DNA from 2 places in the Arthrobacter sp. B0316-5-4 genome. Region 2 is predicted to be linked to the other one. Evidence: predicted binding sites of a transcription regulator. Region 2 holds the regulator's gene; the other holds the start of a gene.
The links. The regulator HrcA, encoded in region 2, represses chaperone genes, less so after heat shock. The targets are predictions, from matches to a motif close to TTNGCACTCGNNNNNNNCGAGTGCNAA.
Positions count from the first base shown of each region.

Region 1: a site for HrcA is predicted at 6,177-6,203, ahead of groES (co-chaperone GroES). Genes of this name have one in related genera too.

Region 1 covers NZ_JBNHFN010000001.1:467,299-477,868, forward strand. The annotation lists gene AC5RU9_RS02135 (acyltransferase family protein) at 1-441, opposite strand, end outside; gene AC5RU9_RS02140 (acyltransferase family protein) at 438-2,537, opposite strand; gene AC5RU9_RS02145 (DUF389 domain-containing protein) at 2,723-3,709, shown strand; gene groL (chaperonin GroEL) at 4,041-5,654, opposite strand; gene groES (co-chaperone GroES) at 5,739-6,035, opposite strand; gene AC5RU9_RS02160 (hypothetical protein) at 6,228-6,590, opposite strand; gene AC5RU9_RS02165 (THUMP-like domain-containing protein) at 6,658-7,884, shown strand; gene AC5RU9_RS02170 (shikimate 5-dehydrogenase) at 7,889-8,701, opposite strand; gene ykgO (type B 50S ribosomal protein L36) at 8,741-8,863, opposite strand; gene AC5RU9_RS02180 (GTP-binding protein) at 8,893-10,044, opposite strand; gene AC5RU9_RS02185 (glutamate--cysteine ligase) at 10,210-10,570, shown strand, end outside.
Region 2 covers NZ_JBNHFN010000002.1:638,760-648,317, forward strand. The annotation lists gene ybeY (rRNA maturation RNase YbeY) at 1-453, opposite strand, end outside; gene AC5RU9_RS07275 (PhoH family protein) at 450-1,529, opposite strand; gene AC5RU9_RS07280 (GerMN domain-containing protein) at 1,904-2,776, shown strand; gene AC5RU9_RS07285 (16S rRNA (uracil(1498)-N(3))-methyltransferase) at 2,791-3,564, opposite strand; gene dnaJ (molecular chaperone DnaJ) at 3,567-4,694, opposite strand; gene hrcA (heat-inducible transcriptional repressor HrcA) at 4,745-5,752, opposite strand; gene AC5RU9_RS07300 (DUF3097 domain-containing protein) at 5,982-6,833, shown strand; gene AC5RU9_RS07305 (DUF4870 domain-containing protein) at 6,955-7,368, shown strand; gene hemW (radical SAM family heme chaperone HemW) at 7,413-8,642, opposite strand; gene lepA (translation elongation factor 4) at 8,643-9,558, opposite strand, start outside.

The sequences.
Region 1 (10,570 bases), on a different contig from region 2:
ATCCACGTGCTGCTGGGCGTAGTAATCCACGGCGAAAGCTGCAAGCTGCCAATTTTGCCGGTACAGGAGGGAAGCCCACGCCTCCGTGAGGACATCGGGCCAACGGCTCTGCGGGATAAGCGCCCACGTGCCGGCCAGGACGGCCAGTAACACCACGACGACGGCGGGCAGCAACCGCTTGAACACGTGCAGCCAGTGCTGCACAAGGCGCAAGGGCCGATTTGCCTCAAGCTTGCGGGTGAAGGACAACGTCAACAGGAACGCTGAGATCAGCAGGAAAACATCCACACCGCCGGACACCTTGCCAAGCCAGATATGGTAGGCAGCCACCATCACCACAGCCAAGGCGCGCAGGCCCTGGACTTCCGGACGGAAGCGGCGTTCCGGCGTCGTGGTTTCCGCGGTTCCTGACGCAGCCGCGCTGCCCTGGGTCTCCATCATTCTTGCCACCCGGTCGCGGCAAACCACCTCTCGTCGAACATCTCGCTCATGCTGGTGACGTAGGTCTTGGACAAGTGGTTGTCGTCCAAATACACGAACACGTTTCCCACGACGCTCGGACACGTGACGCCGTCGCAGAGGAGGTCAGTCATGTCCAGGAACGCAGCGTTGCCAAAAGTTCCCTGTAGTGCGACAAAGGGGCTTTGGGCGGCAAGGACCTCGGTCTCATCCGATTTGCAATCGGCACTGTCAACGCCCTTGGCCAATGCGCATTCGGTGACGTTGTAGTCGTACCGCGGGTTGTCACGGATGGCGACCACGCCGATGCCCAGGTCGTTGAAGTTAGTCACAGTCTGCTCGAAGCCGTGCACCAGCTGCTCATCCGGAGAGGACGGGGATGCCGCGGTTCCGACCATGAACACCGTGTCGGGTAACTTTTCCGCAGCGTATTTGAACGCCGCAGCATTGAAGTCGTTACAGGCGTCGTCGGCATCCGGATTCTCCGGCATGAAATGGCATCCGCCCAGAAGCAAGGCCGTAACCCTCCAGTGGTGGGCCTCGGCAAGAGGTCCAATCGCGGCGAGCCACTGCTGTGAATGCGAGTCGCCCAACACCAAAATGTCCTTGGTGGCGTCAGCCCCCACGTCATTCTGCTGGCACTTCTCCTGAAGAATCTTGTCTTCGGGCTTGGACTCCCCCTCGCAGGCACCTGCGAGTGTTGCCCAATCCTCAGGCAGCTGCTCGGGAGTGGGCAAGGTCTTGGCGTCCTGGCTGACCAGGTCCACATACCCAGGAAGGAGTGCGTGGGCGCCGGGATTGTCATTGAAGGCCTGCGCCTGGGCGGCTTGCAAGTCCAGATACTGCTTGTACTGGAATCCGAACAGCGGCGCACACGCCACGGCCAGGCAGGCAGCGATAGCAATGGCGGAGCGACGGCGGTTCACCTCCGGCCACTTCCATTCCCGGAACGGCTTCTCCACGTACTTCGTGGTGAGGAAGGCCAGGACCAACGCCAGCGCGACGATCAGCGTTCCGGAGAGCCAGCCGGCATGGTCCTTGCCGGTCCAGGCCAAGGCAATCACCAGAATGGGCCAGTGCCAAAGGTAGAGGGCGTAGGAGTTGTCACCCAGCCGGACCAGGAGCCGGGAGCTCAGGATCCTGTCAACGCCCAGGCGGCTGCCCGTCTGGCCAGCGGCGATCACTGCGACTGCAGCAAGGGTTGGCCACAAAGCAACGAATCCCGGGAAGGCAGTCTGGACCTGCAGCAGGATTCCGCAACTCAACATCGCGGCAACGCCGATCCAGCCCATCACCACGCGGACTGGCTTGGCGAAGTTCAGGCCAGGCAGGACCAGCGCAAGCAATGTTCCCAACGCGAATTCCCACAGCCGGGCAAAAGTGTCGAAATACGCCACAGCCTGGTTGTTGGCCGTGAAAATGATGGAGTACGCCAGCGAGACAACGAAGATGATCGCAAAGACGTAGGCGAGCGTGGCACGGTACCTGAGGCTGAAGCGCCGGCACAGGAGCGCCACGGAAGCGAAAATCACGGGCCACAGAATGAAGACCTGGCCCTGGATGGAAAGCGACCAGAAGTGCTGCAACGGGCTCGCCAGGCTGTGGTCCGCAGCGTAGTAATCAACGGCCAGGCCCTGAAGGAGCCAGTTCTCGTAGTAGAACAGCGAGGCCCACCCTTGGTTGACCACCTCGACCCAGCGGGTGGCCGGCAGGAAGACGAAGCTGGCCGCAAGCGTGGCCAGGAGGACGACCACGACGGCGGGAAGCAGGCGGCGGAACAGGTGCAGCCAGTGCCGCAGTAGGTCCATCGGCCGGCGTTGTTTGTAGCGTCCTGTGAACTGCAAGGTCATGAGGAACGCCGAGATGAGGAGGAACACATCCACGCCTCCGGAGACCCGCCCGATCCAGACGTGGTAACTCACCACCATCAGGACAGCGAGCGACCTCAGACCTTGGATTTCAGGGCGGAACTTCGACTTTCCAACGGGTCCCGAAGCCCGCCTGCCGGGTCGGGCAGGGGCTGGGATCGTTGGCGTAGTCACGTTAGGCAGTTCCTCAAAAGCTGTGGCACAAAGCATCCATCATACGCGGTCCGTCCGCGCCAACCCATTTGGGTCCGTCATCCGGGCTGCGTTCCAAGGCCCCATTAGCTCAGGTTCAGCTATGGATTATCCCAGTCTCGGCTGTGCGTCGCCTGTGCCCGTTGCGCCCTCCGGGCCGTCCCGGGAACTACGCTGAAACCTGATGCAACGGAGGGAGCACCATGATCGTCCAGCTGCGCCTATGCGTGCCGGCGGAATTGTCTGAGTCGGTTCTGGAATGCTGCCTTGAGCAGAACGGAGCGGCCGAAACGGCGGTACACAAGGGAGCCTCCGTGGAGCCGCCCGGGGACGTCATAACAGTCCAAATCGCACGGGAATCCGCCGAAGAGCTGATACAAAGGCTGCACACCCTGAAGCTTCCGGAACTCGGCTCCATCTCAGTTTCCTCGCCGGATCTGGTCCTGTCCGCACGCGCGGATGAGGCCGAGGCGGCCGCCCCAGGGGAATCCGCCGATTCCGTCATCTGGGACGAGGTATCCCGGCAAACCGGGGAAGACTCCAAACTGACATGGAGCTTCCTCGCGTTCCTCATCATTGCGGCGCAGTTGGCAGCAATAGGAATTGTGACCGATTCCACCATCGCCATTGTGGGTGCGATGGTGGTCGGCCCCGAGTTCGGCCCCCTTGCCGCGTTATCGGTGGGACTGGTGGAACGGAAGTGGCGCCTGGTACGGAGTTCCTTGCTGGCCCTCGGCGTCGGATTCCCCGTAGCGATGGCGGTGACGGCAGCCGCAGCGTGGTTGTCTGTCCCGCTGGGCTTGTTTCCCGCTGACGCTTTGGTCCAGGGCTCCGCGGTGGAGTTCATCTATCACCCGGGACCCTATTCACTTATTGTGGCCGCCCTCGCCGGGGCGGCCGGAATGCTGTCCATGATCAGCCACAGGTCTTCAGCCCTAGTGGGCGTATTTATCTCCGTCACCACTGTCCCTGCGGCCGGCTATGTTGCCGTAGCTCTTGTCCTGGGCGAATACAGCAAGGCTGCGGGGTCGGCGATGCAGCTGGCCCTGAACCTCGTGGGCATCGTGGCAGCAGCCGCCGCGGTTCTGGTGTTCTACCGGCTCATCGGCAAGCGCGCATCCTCGGTCCGGCGGCCAACTGCTCCCACGGCTACCGCGCGACGATTCGGCGCAATCCGGCGGGCGAAGTAGCTGGCTGCTGGGGCCAAACCCTCCACCACATCCCACCCCCTTCAACCCAACCCTCCACCACACCCCACCCCCTTCAGCCCGACCCTCCACCACATCCCACCCCCTTCAGCCCAACGCTCCACCACATCCCACCCCCTTCAGCCCAACGCTCCACCACACCCGGGGCGTGAGAGAGCGTCCCAGCCAAACAGACGGGACGTGAAAGAGCGTCCCGGGCAAACAGGCGGGACGTGAGAGAGCGTCCCGGGCAAACAGGCGGGACGTGAGAGAGCGTGCACAGCAAAAAACCCCGGCCACGATGTCGTGGCCGGGGTTCTTTGGAGCAGGCAGCTTAGTGCTGGTGGCCTGCGTGTGCGTCTTCTTCCTCGGCCGGCTTTTCGGCAACCAGGGTCTCGGTGGTGAGGACCAGGGCAGCGATGGAAGCGGCGTTGCGGAGTGCGGAGCGGGTGACCTTGACGGGGTCGATCACGCCAGCGGCGATCAGGTCCTCGTACTCGCCGGACTTGGCGTTGAAGCCGTGGTTGGCTTCCAGCTCGGAAACCTTGGCAACAACCACGAAGCCGTCGAAGCCGGCGTTCTGTGCGATCCAACGCAGGGGCTGGACCAGGGCACGGCGAACGATGCCAACGGCTGCTGCCGCGTCACCTTCCAGTGCCTTGACGGCCGGGGACTCGTCCAGTGCCTTGAGGGCGTGGATGAGTGCGGAACCGCCGCCGGAAACGATGCCTTCTTCAAGGGCTGCACGCGTGGAGGAAACGGCGTCCTCGATGCGGTGCTTCTTTTCCTTCAGCTCCACCTCGGTGGCAGCGCCAACCTTGATCACGCCGATGCCGCCGGCGAGCTTGGCCAGGCGTTCCTGCAGCTTTTCCTTGTCCCAGTCGGAGTCCGTCCGGGTCAGTTCGGCACGCAGCTGTGCAACGCGGTCGGCCACGTCCTGGGCCGAACCTGCGCCGTCCACGATGGTGGTGTTGTCCTTGGTGACCGTGATGCGGCGTGCGGTACCGAGTACCTCGAGGCCGACGGAGTCCAGGGTCAGGCCGAGGTCCGGGGAGACAACCTGTGCGCCGGTGAGCGTGGCGATGTCCTGGAGCATAGCCTTGCGGCGGTCGCCGAAGCCCGGTGCCTTGACGGCAACAACGTTGAGCGTGCCGCGGATGCGGTTGACGATCAGCGTGGAAAGGGCTTCGCCTTCGATGTCTTCAGCAATGATGAAGAGCGGCTTGTTGGCCTGCAGGGCCTTCTCCAGGAGCGGCAGGAAGTCCTGCAGCGAGGAGATCTTGCCCTGGTTGATCAGGATGAGGGCGTCCTCAAGGACGGCTTCCTGGCGCTCTGCGTCGGTGACGAAGTACGGGGACAGGTAGCCCTTGTCGAACTGCATGCCTTCGGTGAGGACCAGCTCGGTCTGCGTGGTGGAGGACTCTTCAATGGTGATGACACCGTCCTTGCCCACCTTGCCGAACGCCTCAGCCAGCAGTTCGCCGACCTCGTCGCTCTGTGCAGAGATCGCAGCAACGCTGGCAACCTGGGTGCCTTCGACTTCGCGGGCGTTCTCCAGGAGGCGGGCAGCTACGGCTTCAACGGAAACCTCAATGCCACGCTTGATTTCGCCCGGAGCGGCGCCGGCTGCAACGTTGCGCAGGCCTTCCTTGACCAGGGCCTGTGCCAGCACGGTAGCCGTGGTGGTGCCGTCGCCGGCGACGTCGTTGGTCTTGGTGGCTACTTCCTTGGCCAGCTGTGCGCCAAGGTTCTCGTAGGGGTCGTCAAGCTCAACTTCGCGGGCGATGGTGACGCCGTCGTTGGTGATCGTGGGAGCGCCCCACTTCTTGTCCAGCACGACGTTGCGGCCGCGCGGACCAAGCGTCACCTTGACAGTGTTGGCGAGCTTGTCGATACCGGCCTCAAGAGACCGGCGGGCAGCATCGTTAAAAGCAAGCTGCTTTGCCATGGTTGTGTCCTTTCAAGACAGAAAACCCGCACCGCTGTCGGGTCGGAATGATTCCAACGCGGCGGCGGTGCGGGCTCCGGGAAGTTACTTTACGACGATCGCGAGGACGTCGCGGGCGGACAGAACGAGGTACTCGTTGCCGCCGGTCTTGACTTCGGTTCCACCGTACTTGGAGTAGATGACGACGTCGCCAACGGTTACGTCAACCGGCACGCGGTTGCCGTTGTCATCGAAGCGGCCGGGGCCGATTGCAACAACTTCGCCTTCCTGCGGCTTCTCCTGTGCGGAGTCCGGAATAACCAGGCCGGAAGCCGTGGTCTGCTCTGCTTCGAGCGGGCGAACAACAATACGATCCTCAAGAGGCTTAATCGAGACCGACACTCGGACTCTCCTTTTCATGAGCTGATTCATGGACTAAGAACTAGGGTGCCGGGGCGTGCAACCGTCGTCGCGGTGCCGGAGGAACGCCTGGCGTGGTTAGCACCCTCCGGGGGAGAGTGCTAATAAGACTCTATGTAAGCGTTAGCACTCGGTCAAGGTGAGTGCCAGCATTTCGTCATCGGTGAACTCCGCTCACCGGCCGGTGAGGTCGTCCAGGTCGTAGTCTTCGCCGTCGTCGTCCCCATCCACGGGGGCGTTGCCGCGGTTCCGGTACAGCACTACTGCGGACAGGACAGCCACGACGCCGGAGATCACCAGGGCGATGATCCCGCCGATGCGGGCGCCGCTGTAGAGGTCGCGGATCTCCCGCGCTTCGTCGGTGGCATCGTTGACGCTCTTGCCGGTGACGGAGTACGCGGCCGCATTGAAGGAGTCCAAGGCCAGGATGATGATGAGCAGGGCTATGCAGACCACGGCTATCACGATGCCCGCAATAAGTGCGGGACGGGCATATTTGGTGATGCGGGACGGCTGTGCGGCTGCGTTGTCTTCCATGAAAACAACCCTATCTGGCCGATTCACCAGTCACGCTGTCATATCCTGCGACGTTAGGCTTGATCCCATGCCTCATGCACCGCAGGAACAGATCGCGCCCTTGCTGACCACCGAAGGATGGGAACTTCTTGCCTCACTGGGGCCGTACAAGGAAGCCGATGCATTCAGCGTTAATGCCGACCTCCGGAAGGCAGGCCACTCCCCCGAACTTGTGGCCGCCGTCCTGACCCAGTCCCGCCTGCGGACCCGGGCCGAGGCCAAGTTCGGTGAATTTGCCCGCCAGATGCTGTTCACGCAGGCAGGCTTGGAGCAGGCCACCCGGTTGAACGTCGCTGCCCGGCACGCCGAGCGTTTTGCCACGGCAGGTGTTGCGCACGTCGCGGACCTCGGTTGCGGCTTGGGCGCCGACTCCATGGCAATGGCTTCCATGGACATCGCTGTGACCGCCGTGGAGATGGATGAGACCACTGCTGCCTGCGCGACGATCAACCTGATCCCCTTCCCGCACGCGACGGTGGTGCACGCGGACGCTACCTCCGTGGAGCTGGACGGCATTGACGGAGTGTGGCTGGATCCCGCCCGTCGCACCACATCCACTTCGGGAACAAAGCGGATTTGGGACCCCGAGGCCTTCTCTCCCCCTTTGTCGTTCGTGGAAAGACTGGCCGCTACCGGGCGTGCCATTGGAGTCAAAATGGGTCCGGGCATCCCGCACGATTCCGTGCCTGCCGGGTGCGAGGCCCAGTGGGTTTCCGTCGGGGGCGACGTCACCGAGGTAACACTGTGGTTCAACGCGGTGGCGCGACCCGGGGTACGACGCGCTGCGCTGGTCCTCGGCAGCCAGGGAGCTGCCGAAATCACCAGCGGCGAGGATTTCGACGGCGGTCCGGTAGCCGCCGTCGGGCCGGTGGAAGGTTTTCTGTACGAACCGGATGGGGCGGTGATCCGCGCGGGCCTGGTGGCCGATGTCGCAGAACGCCTTGGCGGTCACTTGGTGGATGAGCACATCGCCTACATTTGCGCTCCAGGGTTGCATGACACCCCGTTTGCCCGCGCCTACAAGGTGCTTGAGGTCCTGCCGTACAACGTCAAGGCCCTGAAAGCCTGGGTGAAGAGCAACGGCATCACCGTGCTGGACATCAAGAAGCGCGGTACGGCCGTGACCCCCGAAGAGCTAAGGAAGCAGTTGCTTCCCGCCAAGCCCGGCAAGGGCAAAGCGAAAACAGCCACCCTGGTCCTCACCAGGATCGGCGAGGAACGAGTGGTTGTCGTGGTGGAGCCGGTGTCCGCCTAGGGCTTCAGCGGCGCGAGAATTCAGAGGCTTCGCGCACCTGGCCGGGGGTCGGACGCACCCCCGTGTACAGGACGAATTGTTCTTCAGCCTGGATGGCGATGACCTCGGCCCCGGTGATCACCGGCTTGCCGGCTGAGCGCGCGGCGGTGATAAGCGGCGTCTCGGACGGCAGCGCAACGACGTCGAATACCACCTGCGCAGCTGCGATCGTCGCGTCATCGAAGGACTGCGCCGATTCGTCGGCACCTGCCATTCCCAACGGTGTGACGTTGATGATGAGGTCCGCCGTCGAGCCGTTGACGTCGTCCTGCCAGCCGAAACCGTAGAGGTCGGCGAGGGCGCGACCGGCGGTTTCATTGCGGGCCACGATGGTGACAGCGGTGAAGCCCGCGTCGCGTAGCGCTGCCGCCACGGCCTTGGCCATGCCGCCCGCTCCACGGAGGAGCACGGAGTGGCTGCTGGGCACCTCATGGTCCTTCAAGAGCCGCGCTATGGCGATGTAGTCAGTGTTGTAGGCGGTGAGGACACCGTCGTCATTCACGATGGTGTTCACCGAATCAATGGCTTTGGCCGACGGATCCATCACGTCAACCAGCGGGATGACGGCTTCCTTGTAGGGCATGGACACCGCGGCGCCCCGGATGGGGAGGCCGCGGATGCCCGCCACCGCGAGGGTGATGTCAGCTGGCGCGAACGCCTTATAGACAAAGTTCAAGCCGAGCAGATCGTACAGATAGTTGTGGAACCGGGTACCGATGTTGCTGGGCCGGGCCGCGAGCGAAATGCACAGGGACATGTCTTTGTTCAGGATGGGCATCCACCCATTAAACAACGCCCCATGGATGCAGCACTGGGATCAGCCCTGCCGCGCCTTCATCCGCGGGTTGTTCTTGTTGATGACGAACGTGCGTCCACGCCTCCGGACGATCTGCGCTCCGGGGATCTTCTTGAGCGCACGCAGTGAGTTCCTGACCTTCATGGTGTTTCTCCTCTTGTTGGTGGTGCGGCTTAGAGTGCGTCGCTGAGTTCCAGGGGATCGTCCCAGACACCAAAGTCCAGTTCCATTTCCGCGTCCGTCAGTTGGCATTCGTCCAGGAGCCCGCGGATTTCGCGGGTATCAATATCTTCCGAGCGCCCGGTCATCGCCAATACCGTGCCACGGTCGCCATGGTTCGGATGCCAGTCAAGGACGGAGTCGACGTCGGGACCCGACCTGCCTGCCGATGCTCCACTGGGTGCCGCGTCAGCAGAGTCGGCTAGCCATTTCCCGGTACTTTCAAGCCAAACCCTCGGCCCGATTCCCTGGACGGCGATCCGGGTGGCGGGAGCAGAAGCGATCCATAGCCGGCCACGCATCCAATGCGTACCCGCAGCCAGATGGGGCAGCGCATCACGGAAGCGTCCCGGGTGCAGCGGACGGCGCGCTTTGTGAAGCACCGTCCGGAAAGAACCTGGCGTTTCACTCGCAGGCACACGCACGACGCCGGGCCGGTTGCGTGCCGCTGCTTCGGCCAGGTCGAAGCAGCCCGGACGGTATGGGTCGGCTGCTCCGACTGCAGCCGCATGCGGAGCCAATTCGATGAGCAACTCCATTCCTGTCAGCCATGGCGCCGAGCCTTCAGGGTGCTCGCCGGTCAAGGCTGCACCGAGGCCCGGGTACACCATGACCGTATCCACTTCGCCGAACTCCCCAATCAGGAACTCGCCACTGGTGCGGTCGTCCTGGGGCATGGACGTGAAGCCGGACTCGAACAGCGTGTGGCGGTCCCAGATGTGGTCATCGAGATCTCCGGGATCCAGGGCCAGCACGGCGTTGTCGATGACTGCCGGGCGGCTGAGGCCCCGGCGAAGCTCCGCAACGGCCATGCCTGCGGCGACACCGGGCGGCAAGCCAAGCACAACATGGTCGAAGCCGGACGCGGCAAGGCGCTCCGCCGTCGGTACTACGTCAAGCCGAACGGTGCAGCTGAGGCAGCCATGCTCCAGGACCGTCGTTTCGCGTTCGACCAAGCGTCCCCTGTGGTAGACCCTTCGCAGGACCAGTGAACCGTCCAGAAGATCGTGGAGTACCACTGCCGAATTTACGTGGGTTCGGCCCAGCCTCCCGGTGGCTGCCTCCCGGCATTGGCTGTCGAGGGAACTGACGACTGTGAGATGCATGCGTCCATACTAATGAGAATCATTCTAATTAGCAAATGACTGTTCATTGCAGCCCGCACTGCGCCGATATCACGGGTGTTCAGGCTGCATTAGACTTGATCCGACCGCTGGCGGCCCCGCAGCGGGGAACCGCGCCCGGCTGACACAACACAATGAGGGGACTACGTGCAGATTGATTTTGCGCCATCCAGGCAATCGACACTGGGTGTGGAATGGGAGTTGGCGCTCGTCAATGCACGCACCGGGGAACTGGTTTCCGTCGCGAACGATGTCCTGAAAGGCGTCGCCGCGAACCATCCCGACCTCAACGAAGACGATGAGCACCCCCATATCAAGCGCGAGCTGCTCCTGAACACCGTGGAGCTCGTCACCGGGATCTGCGAAACGGTCAAGGATGCCAAAGAGGACCTCAGCCGCTCACTGGCAGCTGTCCGCGAAGTCACGGACCCCATGGGCGTTGAGGTGTTCTGCGCAGGCAGCCACCCCTTCAGCCCTCCCCTGCTCCAGCCGGTCACCGACAAAGAGC
Region 2 (9,558 bases):
GGCATCCTTGCCCAGGAATTCAGACAGCAACTCACGCTGCAAACCGAACATTTCTGCTTTCTCGTCAGGCTCTGCATGGTCGAAGCCCAGCAAGTGGAGAATGCCGTGGGTGGTGAGCAACAGCATCTCGTCCTGCGTGGGGTGTCCCGCGTTGCGCGCCTGGACCTCGGCAACCTGCGGGCAAATGGCGATGTCGCCCAGCATGCCCTGGGGCGTCGGCTTGTCCGGCGTGCCCGGCGTCAACTCGTCCATCGGCACCGAGAGAACATCCGTGGCCCCGGGTTCGTCCATCAGCTCGATGTGCAGCTTCTCCATGGCAGGCTCGTCCACCAGCAGGATGGACAGCTCGGCTTGGGGGTGGATGTAGAGACGCTCAAAGATGAAGCGCGACAACGTCACCAGCTGGGCCTCGTCCACCGCGACGCCGGACTCGTTGTTTACTTCGATGCTCATTTACGTTCTCCACGCTTGTGATGGGTGTTGGCGTCGGCGCGGTGCGCGTCATCCCAGTTGCTGTACGCCGAGACGATGTCGGCTACCAAACGGTGCCTGACGACGTCGGCGGCTTCAAGGATCGAGAAATTGACGTCGTCGATGCCCTTAAGGATTTCCCTGACAATCCGAAGGCCGGAGGTGGCACCGAACGGAAGGTCGATCTGCGTGACGTCTCCGGTGACCACCATCTTGGAGCCGAAGCCGAGGCGGGTCAGGAACATCTTCATCTGTTCCGGCGTGGTGTTCTGCGCTTCGTCAAGAATGATGAAGGCGTCGTTCAATGTGCGGCCACGCATGTATGCCAAGGGGGCCACCTCAATGGTCCCGGCAGCCATCAACCGCGGGATGGATTCAGGATCCATCATGTCGTGCAGGGCGTCGTACAGCGGACGAAGGTAGGGATCGATTTTGTCGCTCAGCGTCCCGGGAAGGAAGCCGAGGCGCTCCCCCGCTTCGACGGCCGGTCGCGTCAGGATGATCCTGCTGACTTCCTTCGTTTGCAGGGCCTGGACAGCTTTTGCCATGGCGAGGTAGGTCTTGCCCGTACCGGCCGGGCCGATTCCGAAGATGACCGTGTTGTCGTCGATGGCATCCACATAGTTCTTCTGGTTCAGCGTCTTGGGGCGGATGGTCTTGCCCCTGCTGGAAAGAATGTTGTGCGTCAGTACGTCGGCCGGATTCTGCACGGATTGCGTGCGAAGCAGCGAGACAAGCTGCTGAAGTACGTCAGGAGTCACCAGCGTCCCCTTGGACACCAGCCCGCGGACCTCCTCAAGGAGGCGCATCACGCGGGAGATATCGGTGGACGGACCTGTCATGGAGAGTTCGTTGCCGCGGACGTGGAAATTGACGCCCTCGAACTGTTCCTCGATGTAGCGCAGGGCTTCATCGTGGCTGCCCAACGAGTGAACCATCTGGTCGGAGTTGTCGAACGTGACAATTTCCGTGCGCGTGCCCGGTAAGGTGTGCGGGAACTCAGTGGGCGGCAGGTTGCCGTTTCCGGTCCTGAGCCGCCCGTTCAAAGATTCACTCATAGTGTTGGCCGTGGGGCCTGTTCTCCTCCGTTTGGATGGTGTCCTGGCAATAATCCTACGCCAGCCGGTCCCGGATGGACCTCATCGAGTGGCTCCCTTCAAGCCCGCAAACGGATCGCCGACATTTTGTCTCAACTCGGCATCAAGCCGGTATCAATCATGTTTCAGTTGCCCCGGGTCCCCTCATTCCCGGCCGACCGCCGTCGGCAGTGTGCCAAGCTGGCATAGCGGGTGGACACGACACCCCGCAGCCCAGCCGACCCGGCAGAGGGTTGCCAACGACGCACGGCAGGACAGGAACCCCCATCAGTAAGCAAGGAAACACCGCGCAGAGCGCACGCAAGCGGAAGAAGTCCGCTCTTGCCGTGCCCGCAATGGTGTCTGTCCTGCTGCTGACAGGATGCATCGCAGACGGGGCGGGAAGCCAGGTTTCGTCCAGCTCGCCTTCACTGTCCGTGCAGGAGGCCCCTGCAAGCAATGCTCCCCTGGAGACGACGCAGGCTTCCACGAAAATTCCGGTTTACTGGATCGGCCGCAGCAAGGACGAGGTCTACCTGTACCGCGAGTTCAGGGACATCGACGGTGACGACAACCCCGTGACCACCGCCCTGCGGATCATGATGGCGGAAAAACCACTGGACCATGATTTCTTCACGCCGTGGCAGCAACCAAGCAGCCTCGCTACATCCATTTCCGGCAAGAACGTCATTACGGTGGACATCTCCCGTGACGCCTTCAATTCGAACCTCGACGCTGTCATGGCGCAACGGGCAGTTCAGCAGCTGGTCTACACGGCCACTGCCGCCGCTTCGTCGTCCGGCCTGATCAATTCCGGCCAGCAGATCCAGGTGGTCATCCTGGTGGATGGCCACCCCGACTACATGGCATTCGGACAAGTGAAGCTGGGACAACCGATGGCGCGCGACGCCTCACTGGTGGCACCGCTGTGGATCATCGATCCACAGGAGGATGTCACCCTGCCGCCGGGCGCGGTGAAGTTCAATGGCCGCAGCACCGACAGTTCCAAACCCATCGCCTGGCAGATCTTGAGGGACAACGGCAAGGGCGAAAAAACGGGCTTGCTCAACGGCCAGGCCAAGCCCACGGGCGAGCCGGGCCAGTACGGCGTCTTTACTTTCGGCGCAACGTTGAAGGCCGGCAAGTACGAGCTGCGGGTGTCTCAGGTGGATGCCGCCGGCAACGTCATCGACTCCAGTACCGACACGCGGCTGTTCAGCGTCGGCTAATACTCGACAGCGTCCTACCAGCGACCCAGGACGTCACTGGCGAGAACGACGGCGGCTGGTCCCGCCGTCGACGACCGCAGGACATGGTGCCCCAACAGTGCCGTAACGGCCCCGGCGTCACTGAGCCGGGTGACCTCACGCGGTGAGATTCCGCCCTCAGGACCAACGATCAGGAGGACCTCACGGGGTCGGCCTTGGTCCGGACCTTGCGGCATGCCCGATTCCTCCAGGACGGTCCGCAAGGGGTTCTTGGCGTCCTCGTGAAGGATGATGGCCAGGTCCGCGGCGGCGACGGATTTCGCCAATGCCGCAGTATCCACGACCGGGCGGACCTCGGGGATGTGCGACCTTCGGGCCTGCTTCGCGGCGGCGGCAACCACCGACTGCCATTTGGCGTGGGCCTTGGCGGCCCGATCACCCTTCCAACGGACAATAGAGCGTTCGGACTGCCACGGGACCACTGCGTCGATGCCGAGTTCAGTGGCCGTTTCGGCGGCAAGTTCGTCACGGTCCCCTTTGGCCAGCGCCTGGACGAGGACCAGGCGAATGGCTGGTTGCTCCTCGAAGACCACGTCCGAGGCAGTCACGGCCAAGGTGCCCGAACCAACCTCGGAGACCGTGCCCGTCAACCGGGCGCCGGCGCCATCGGCGATGTCCACCTGTTCGCCTACGGCCAAGCGTTTGACGGTGACCGCGTGGCGCGCCTCCGGACCCTCCAGGACGAAGACAGAACCGGGTCCCAGGTGGCTGAGGTTGCCGGCCTGGGTGAAGAAGACGGGGTTGCTCACCGCTACAGGTTACCGAGCTTGTCCCGCAGTTTGGCGAACATGCCACCGCTGGCAACGAGCTTTCCCTCGGTGAACTGTTCTCCACGCAGTTTGGCGAGCTGTTGGAGCAGCTCTTCCTGGGCGGCATCGAGCTTTGTCGGCGTCTCCACGTGCAGGTGCACCTTGAGGTCGCCTCGGCCGTAGCCGCGAAGGTGGGTCACGCCCAGGCCGCGAAGGGTGATGATTTCGCCCGACTGGGTTCCGGCCTTGACGTCGATGTCCTGCGCGCCGTCGAAGGTGTCCAGCTGGAGTTCGGTGCCCAAGGCAGCGGCTGTCATCGGCACGCTCAGGGTGGCGTGCAGGTCGTCGCCTTCGCGCATGAACATGGAATCGTTGTTGACGCGGATTTCGACGTAGAGGTCGCCGGCAGGACCGCCCGCGGGACCGGCTTCGCCTTGGCCGGACAACTGGATCCTGGTGCCGGTGGCTACACCGGCAGGAACCTTGATGGTGAGGGAACGACGGCTGCGGATGCGGCCCTGGCCGCTGCATTCGTTGCAGGGATCCTTGATGACCGTGCCGAAGCCCTCGCAGGAGCCACACGGTGCCGTGGTCATGACCTGGCCGAGGATGGACCGGACAGCCCGCTGGACCTGGCCGCTGCCACCGCAGATGTCACAGCGTTCAGGATGGGTACCGGGGCGGCAGCAGCTGCCATCACAGGTGGGGCAAACCACGGCCGTGTCGACTTCGAGCTTCTTGTTGACGCCGAATACTGCGTCCTTGAGGTCGATGCGTACGCTGATCAGGGCGTCCTGGCCACGCCGGACCCGGGAGGCCGGCCCGCCATGGCCGCCACCGCCGCCAAAGAAGGTGTCGAAAATGTCCTGGAAGGCGAAGCCCTGGCCGGAATAGCCGCCGCCGAAGCCGTTTTCGGTTCCGTTTTCATTGCCGGTGGCGTCGTAGACACGGCGCTTCTGCGGGTCCGACAACACCTCGTAGGCGTGGGTCACTGCCTTGAACTGCTCCGCGACATCTTCTCCGGGGTTGACGTCCGGGTGAAGTTTCCGCGCCAACTTGCGGTACGCCTTTTTGATCTCTTCCCCGGTGGCTTCCGGCGAGACTCCCAAAACGTCATAGTGGCTGCTCAAAGTCGGTATCTCTTCCTTGTTGTACTGCGGATGTTTCCTCGGGCCGGCGTTCAGCCGCCGAGAATGCGGGAAAGGTATCTGGCCACGGCCCGGACTGCTGCCATGGTGGTGGGATAGTCCATGCGGGTGGGGCCAAGGATCCCAACCTTGGCTCCGGAGCCGTAACCGGTGGCCACGACGGAAGCCTCAGCCAAACCGTCGTACGGGTTCTCCCGGCCAATGCTCACTGTCACGCCGCGCGGATCATCGCCCATATCGGACAACAACCGGAGCATGACGACTTGTTCCTCAAGGGCTTCCAGCACCGGGCCGATGCTCAAGGGGAAATCAACATTGGAGCGGGCCAGGTTGGCGGTGCCCGCCATCAAAATGCGCTCTTCGCGGCTGTTGTCGCTCAGTGACTGCAGGCCGTGGGCGAGGGTCTGTGCCAGGCCGCGGAGCTCGGGTGGGCAGAGAGCTACAACCGATGGCAGCACCTGTGGGAGGAGGTCCAGTTGCGTTCCGGCGATACTGCCGAGGAAACGCGACCTCAGTAGCATCAATGCCTCGTTGGCAACATCGGATCCGGCATCAATGACCTTCTGGCCTACGCTGCCAGTGTCCGCGATGAGGACGACGAGGACCTGTTTGGGTGCCAGCAACACGAACTCGACGTGGCGGACGACCGCCCGGCTGGAGTGCGGGTACTGCACGACGGCGACCTGGTTGGTCAGCTGGGAAAGGAGCCTTACGGTCCGCTCCAGGATGTCATCCACATCATCCGGACCCTCCAGGAGGGAATGGATGGCCCGGCGTTCCGCCGCGGAGAGTGGCTTGACCTGGGAAATGCGGTCCACGAACAGGCGGTAGCCCTTGTCCGTGGGAATGCGACCTGCGCTGGTGTGGGGCGCTGCGATGAGGCCCTCTTCTTCCAGGACAGCCATGTCATTGCGGATGGTGGCACTCGAAACACCGAGGTGGTGGCGCTCAACTAGGGCCTTGGATCCAACAGGTTCCCGGGAATGCACGTAGTCTTCAACGATGGCACGCAGCACTTCCAACTTGCGTGGCTCACTCATTGCTCCACCTCCTGACGACTTCCGTGGTCATGGCGACCGGTCACTGCGGCACGCCCAACAGGCCTCCGCACTTAGCACTCAACATGCCCAAGTGCTAACAAGTCTATTATGGGCCACCCCGTTGCTAGCATTGAAAACGCCCGCATTCAGCTTCCAGCGTGCAGGCTCGGCAGCTTCGCAGCCAAACGGCTCCCCACCCATCCAAGTACTCAAAGGTAGGAAATATCCCTTGGCTTTCGACAACTGGGGTCCACAGGATCTGTCCGCCCCCGCCAAACGCCAACTGCCCGAGGTAGCGGTGCAGCGGGGAATGGTCCTCGAAGACGTCCAGTCCGGCTGGGTGGGCGAAGTGACCCGGGTCGAGAAGACCGGCGGCATGCACATCGTGTCCCTTGAGGACAGGCGTGGAAAGTCCAAATCGTTCCAGTTGGGATACGGCTTCCTGCTTGAAGGCCAGCCCATCCGACTGATGCCTCCAGCAGCCCGGCAGCCGGCGTCGGCCGTCCAACCGGGCCGAACAGCCTCCGGATCCGTGCGGGTCCGAGGCCAGCGCGCACAGGTGGCCAAAGCCAGCCGCATCTGGGTGGAAGGAAAGCACGACGCCGAACTCGTCGAGAAGGTCTGGGGTGACGATCTTCGGGTGGAGGGGATCGTCGTTGAACCATTGCATGGCGTGGACGACCTCGCGTCAGCCATTGCGGACTTCAACCCCGGCCCGGACCGTCGGCTCGGGATCCTGGTGGACCACCTCGTTGAGGGGTCGAAAGAATCCCGCATCGCCGCCGAGGCCATGGCATGTCCGGGGGCCGCGGGAAACGTCCTCATTGTGGGACATCCTTACGTGGATGTGTGGCAGGCCATCAGGCCCAAGGTCCTGGGCATCGAGAAGTGGCCCACGGTTCCGCGCGGCATGGATTGGAAGACGGGCATCCTCCGTGCCTTCGGCTGGCCCCATGAGACCGCCGAGGACGTCGGATTGGGCTGGCAAAGGCTGCTCGGGGCCGTACGGAGCTACGCGGACCTTGAAGCATCCCTGCTGGGCCGCGTTGAGGAAGTCATCGACTTCCTGACAGTCCCGTGAAGCACCGTCCCTGAATCAGTGCAACCGGAGTGCCACCGGGGAGTTGGTCCGTAGAAGCGGGCTGGTGCCGGTATTCTGGGACAGCAACACCGCAGCATCTTTACAGCAAAGGGAAGACACCGTGGCAGAGAACGCTCCTGAAGAACCGGGCAGCGCCGCAGGGCGGCCCCAGTACCATGGCGCGCCAGCCAATGCACTGCCCCTGACGGCCGGCGAAGACCGGCAATGGGCCACACTGGCGCACTTTGGCGGCATCCTTGGCTGCCTGCCTTCCCTGCTGATCTACCTGATCTTCCGGGACCGGGGACCCTTCACGGCACAGGAGTCCAAGGAAGCGCTGAACTTCACGCTTCCCCCGACCATCGCAGCGGTCCTGGCCAACATCCTCGTCCTGCTTCCGGTCGTGGGCAACGTCTTCGCCGTCATCGCGACCGGCATCTGGGTAGCACTCACGTGCTTCTCCGTCTCCGCGGGAATCCGCGTGAACCACGGCCAGCCGCACCGCTACAAACTCAACTTGCGCTGGATCAAGTAGCCGCCTGACGGGGGCAGACTCTGCCCCCGACCGTGCCGTGAGGCTCAGTCCGGGAGGATCCTGCGGACCACTGCGTCTGCCAGCAAGCGACCCTTTAGTGTCAGGACCAAGCGGCCCTTGAAGGCTTGGACCGGGTCCACCAATCCGTCCGCGATCAAACCTGCCATGGCGTGCCGGCCCACTGCGTCCATGGCATCCACTGCCAGGCCTGAGCCCAGGCGGGCCTCGAGCATGATGCGTTCAACCTCGCGCGTTTCAGTATCCAGCGTTTCCCGGCCTGCCGCAGGCGAGCTTCCCGCTCCCAGCCGTGATGCGTAAGCAGTGGGGTGCTTGACGTTCCACCAGCGCACACCACCTACGTGGGAATGCGCTCCGGGGCCCACGCCCCACCAGTCATCTCCACGCCAGTAGGCGAGGTTGTGTCGGCATGCCTGCTCTGGGGTGCGGGCCCAGTTGCTGACCTCGTACCAGCCCATTCCCGCCGCCGAGATGAGTTCATCGGCGAGTTCGTATTTCGCGGCATGGTCGTCGTCGTCGATGCCGGGCACCTCGCCGCGCCGGATCTGGGCAGCAAGCTTGGTGCCGTCCTCAACGATCAAGGCGTAGGCGCTGATATGGTCCGGGGCATACGACAAGGCCGTTTCGAGGGAAACCCTCCAGTCCTCCATGGACTCCCCCGGGGTCCCATAAATGAGGTCCAGGCTGACGGCGAGTCCAACGTCGCGGGCCCACTGCACCACCAAGGGAACGCGGCTGGGCGTGTGTGTGCGGTCCAGCACTTTCAGGACATGCGGAACCGCGGACTGCATGCCGAAAGACACCCGGGTGAATCCGGCGTCTGCCAGCAGCCTCAACGATTCGGGCGTGACGGAATCAGGATTGGCTTCGGTGGTCACTTCCGCACCGGGCTCCAGCCCCCACATCCCCACGGCGGCGCGCAGGATCCTTGCCAGGTCTTCGGCCGGAAGCAAGGTGGGAGTACCGCCGCCGAAGAAGACGGTACTCAGGGGGCGCGCAGGAAGCGACGAGGACTCGAGCGCCGAAGCGGCAAAGTCGAGCTCCGAAATGGCGGTACTGGCATAAGCGTCCTGTGAGGCGCCACCGCCCAGTTCCGTCGCGGTGTAGGTATTGAAATCGCAATAGCCGCAACGCACGGCACAAAAAGGGATATGGACGTACAGCCCGAACTTACGGTGCTCGACGCCCGCCAGCACCTGCGGAGGCAGAATGCCATCCGCAGGTGCTGGATCGCCCAAAGGAAGGACGCTGGGCATCTACTTCTTGGCCTTGTCCTTGGACTCGTCGGTGGTCAGGGCGGCGATGAACGCCTCCTGGGGCACCTCCACGCGGCCCACCATCTTCATGCGCTTCTTGCCTTCCTTCTGCTTCTCCAGCAGTTTGCGCTTACGGGTGATGTCACCGCCGTAGCACTTGGCAAGGACGTCCTTGCGGATGGCCCTGATGCTCTCACGGGCAATGATGCGCGATCCGATGGCTGCCTGGATGGGCACTTCAAACTGCTGGCGCGGGATGAGTTCGCGGAGCTTTCCCGTCATCATCACGCCATAGGCGTACGCCTTGTCACGGTGTGTGATGGCGCTGAACGCATCCACTTGCTCGCCCTGGAGCAGGATGTCGACCTTCACGAGATCGGCGACTTGCTCGCCGTCGGCCTTCCAGTCCAGCGAAGCGTAGCCCCGGGTCTTGGACTTCAGGAGGTCGAAGAAGTCGAACACGATTTCAGCCAGCGGGATCCAGTAACGGAGCTCCACGCGGTCCTCGGACAGGTAGTCCATGCCCTTCATCTGTCCACGACGGCTCTGGCACAGTTCCATGATGGAGCCGACAAACTCGTTCGGCGCAAGGATGGTGGCCGAAACCATTGGTTCGCGGACCTCGGAAATTTTTCCGGTGGGGTACTCACTGGGGTTCGTCACGTGGACAATTTTCTTGTCCTCGAGCGTTACTTCATATTCCACGTTTGGGGCGGTGGAAATGAGGTCCAGGTTGTACTCGCGCTCAAGGCGCTCCCGGGTGATTTCCAGGTGGAGCAGTCCGAGGAAGCCAACGCGGAACCCGAAGCCCAGCGCAGCCGACGTCTCAGGCTCGTAGACGAGTGCGGCGTCGTTGAGCATCAGCTTTTCGAGGGCATCGCGAAGCACCGGATAATCGGTGCCGTCCAGCGGGTAG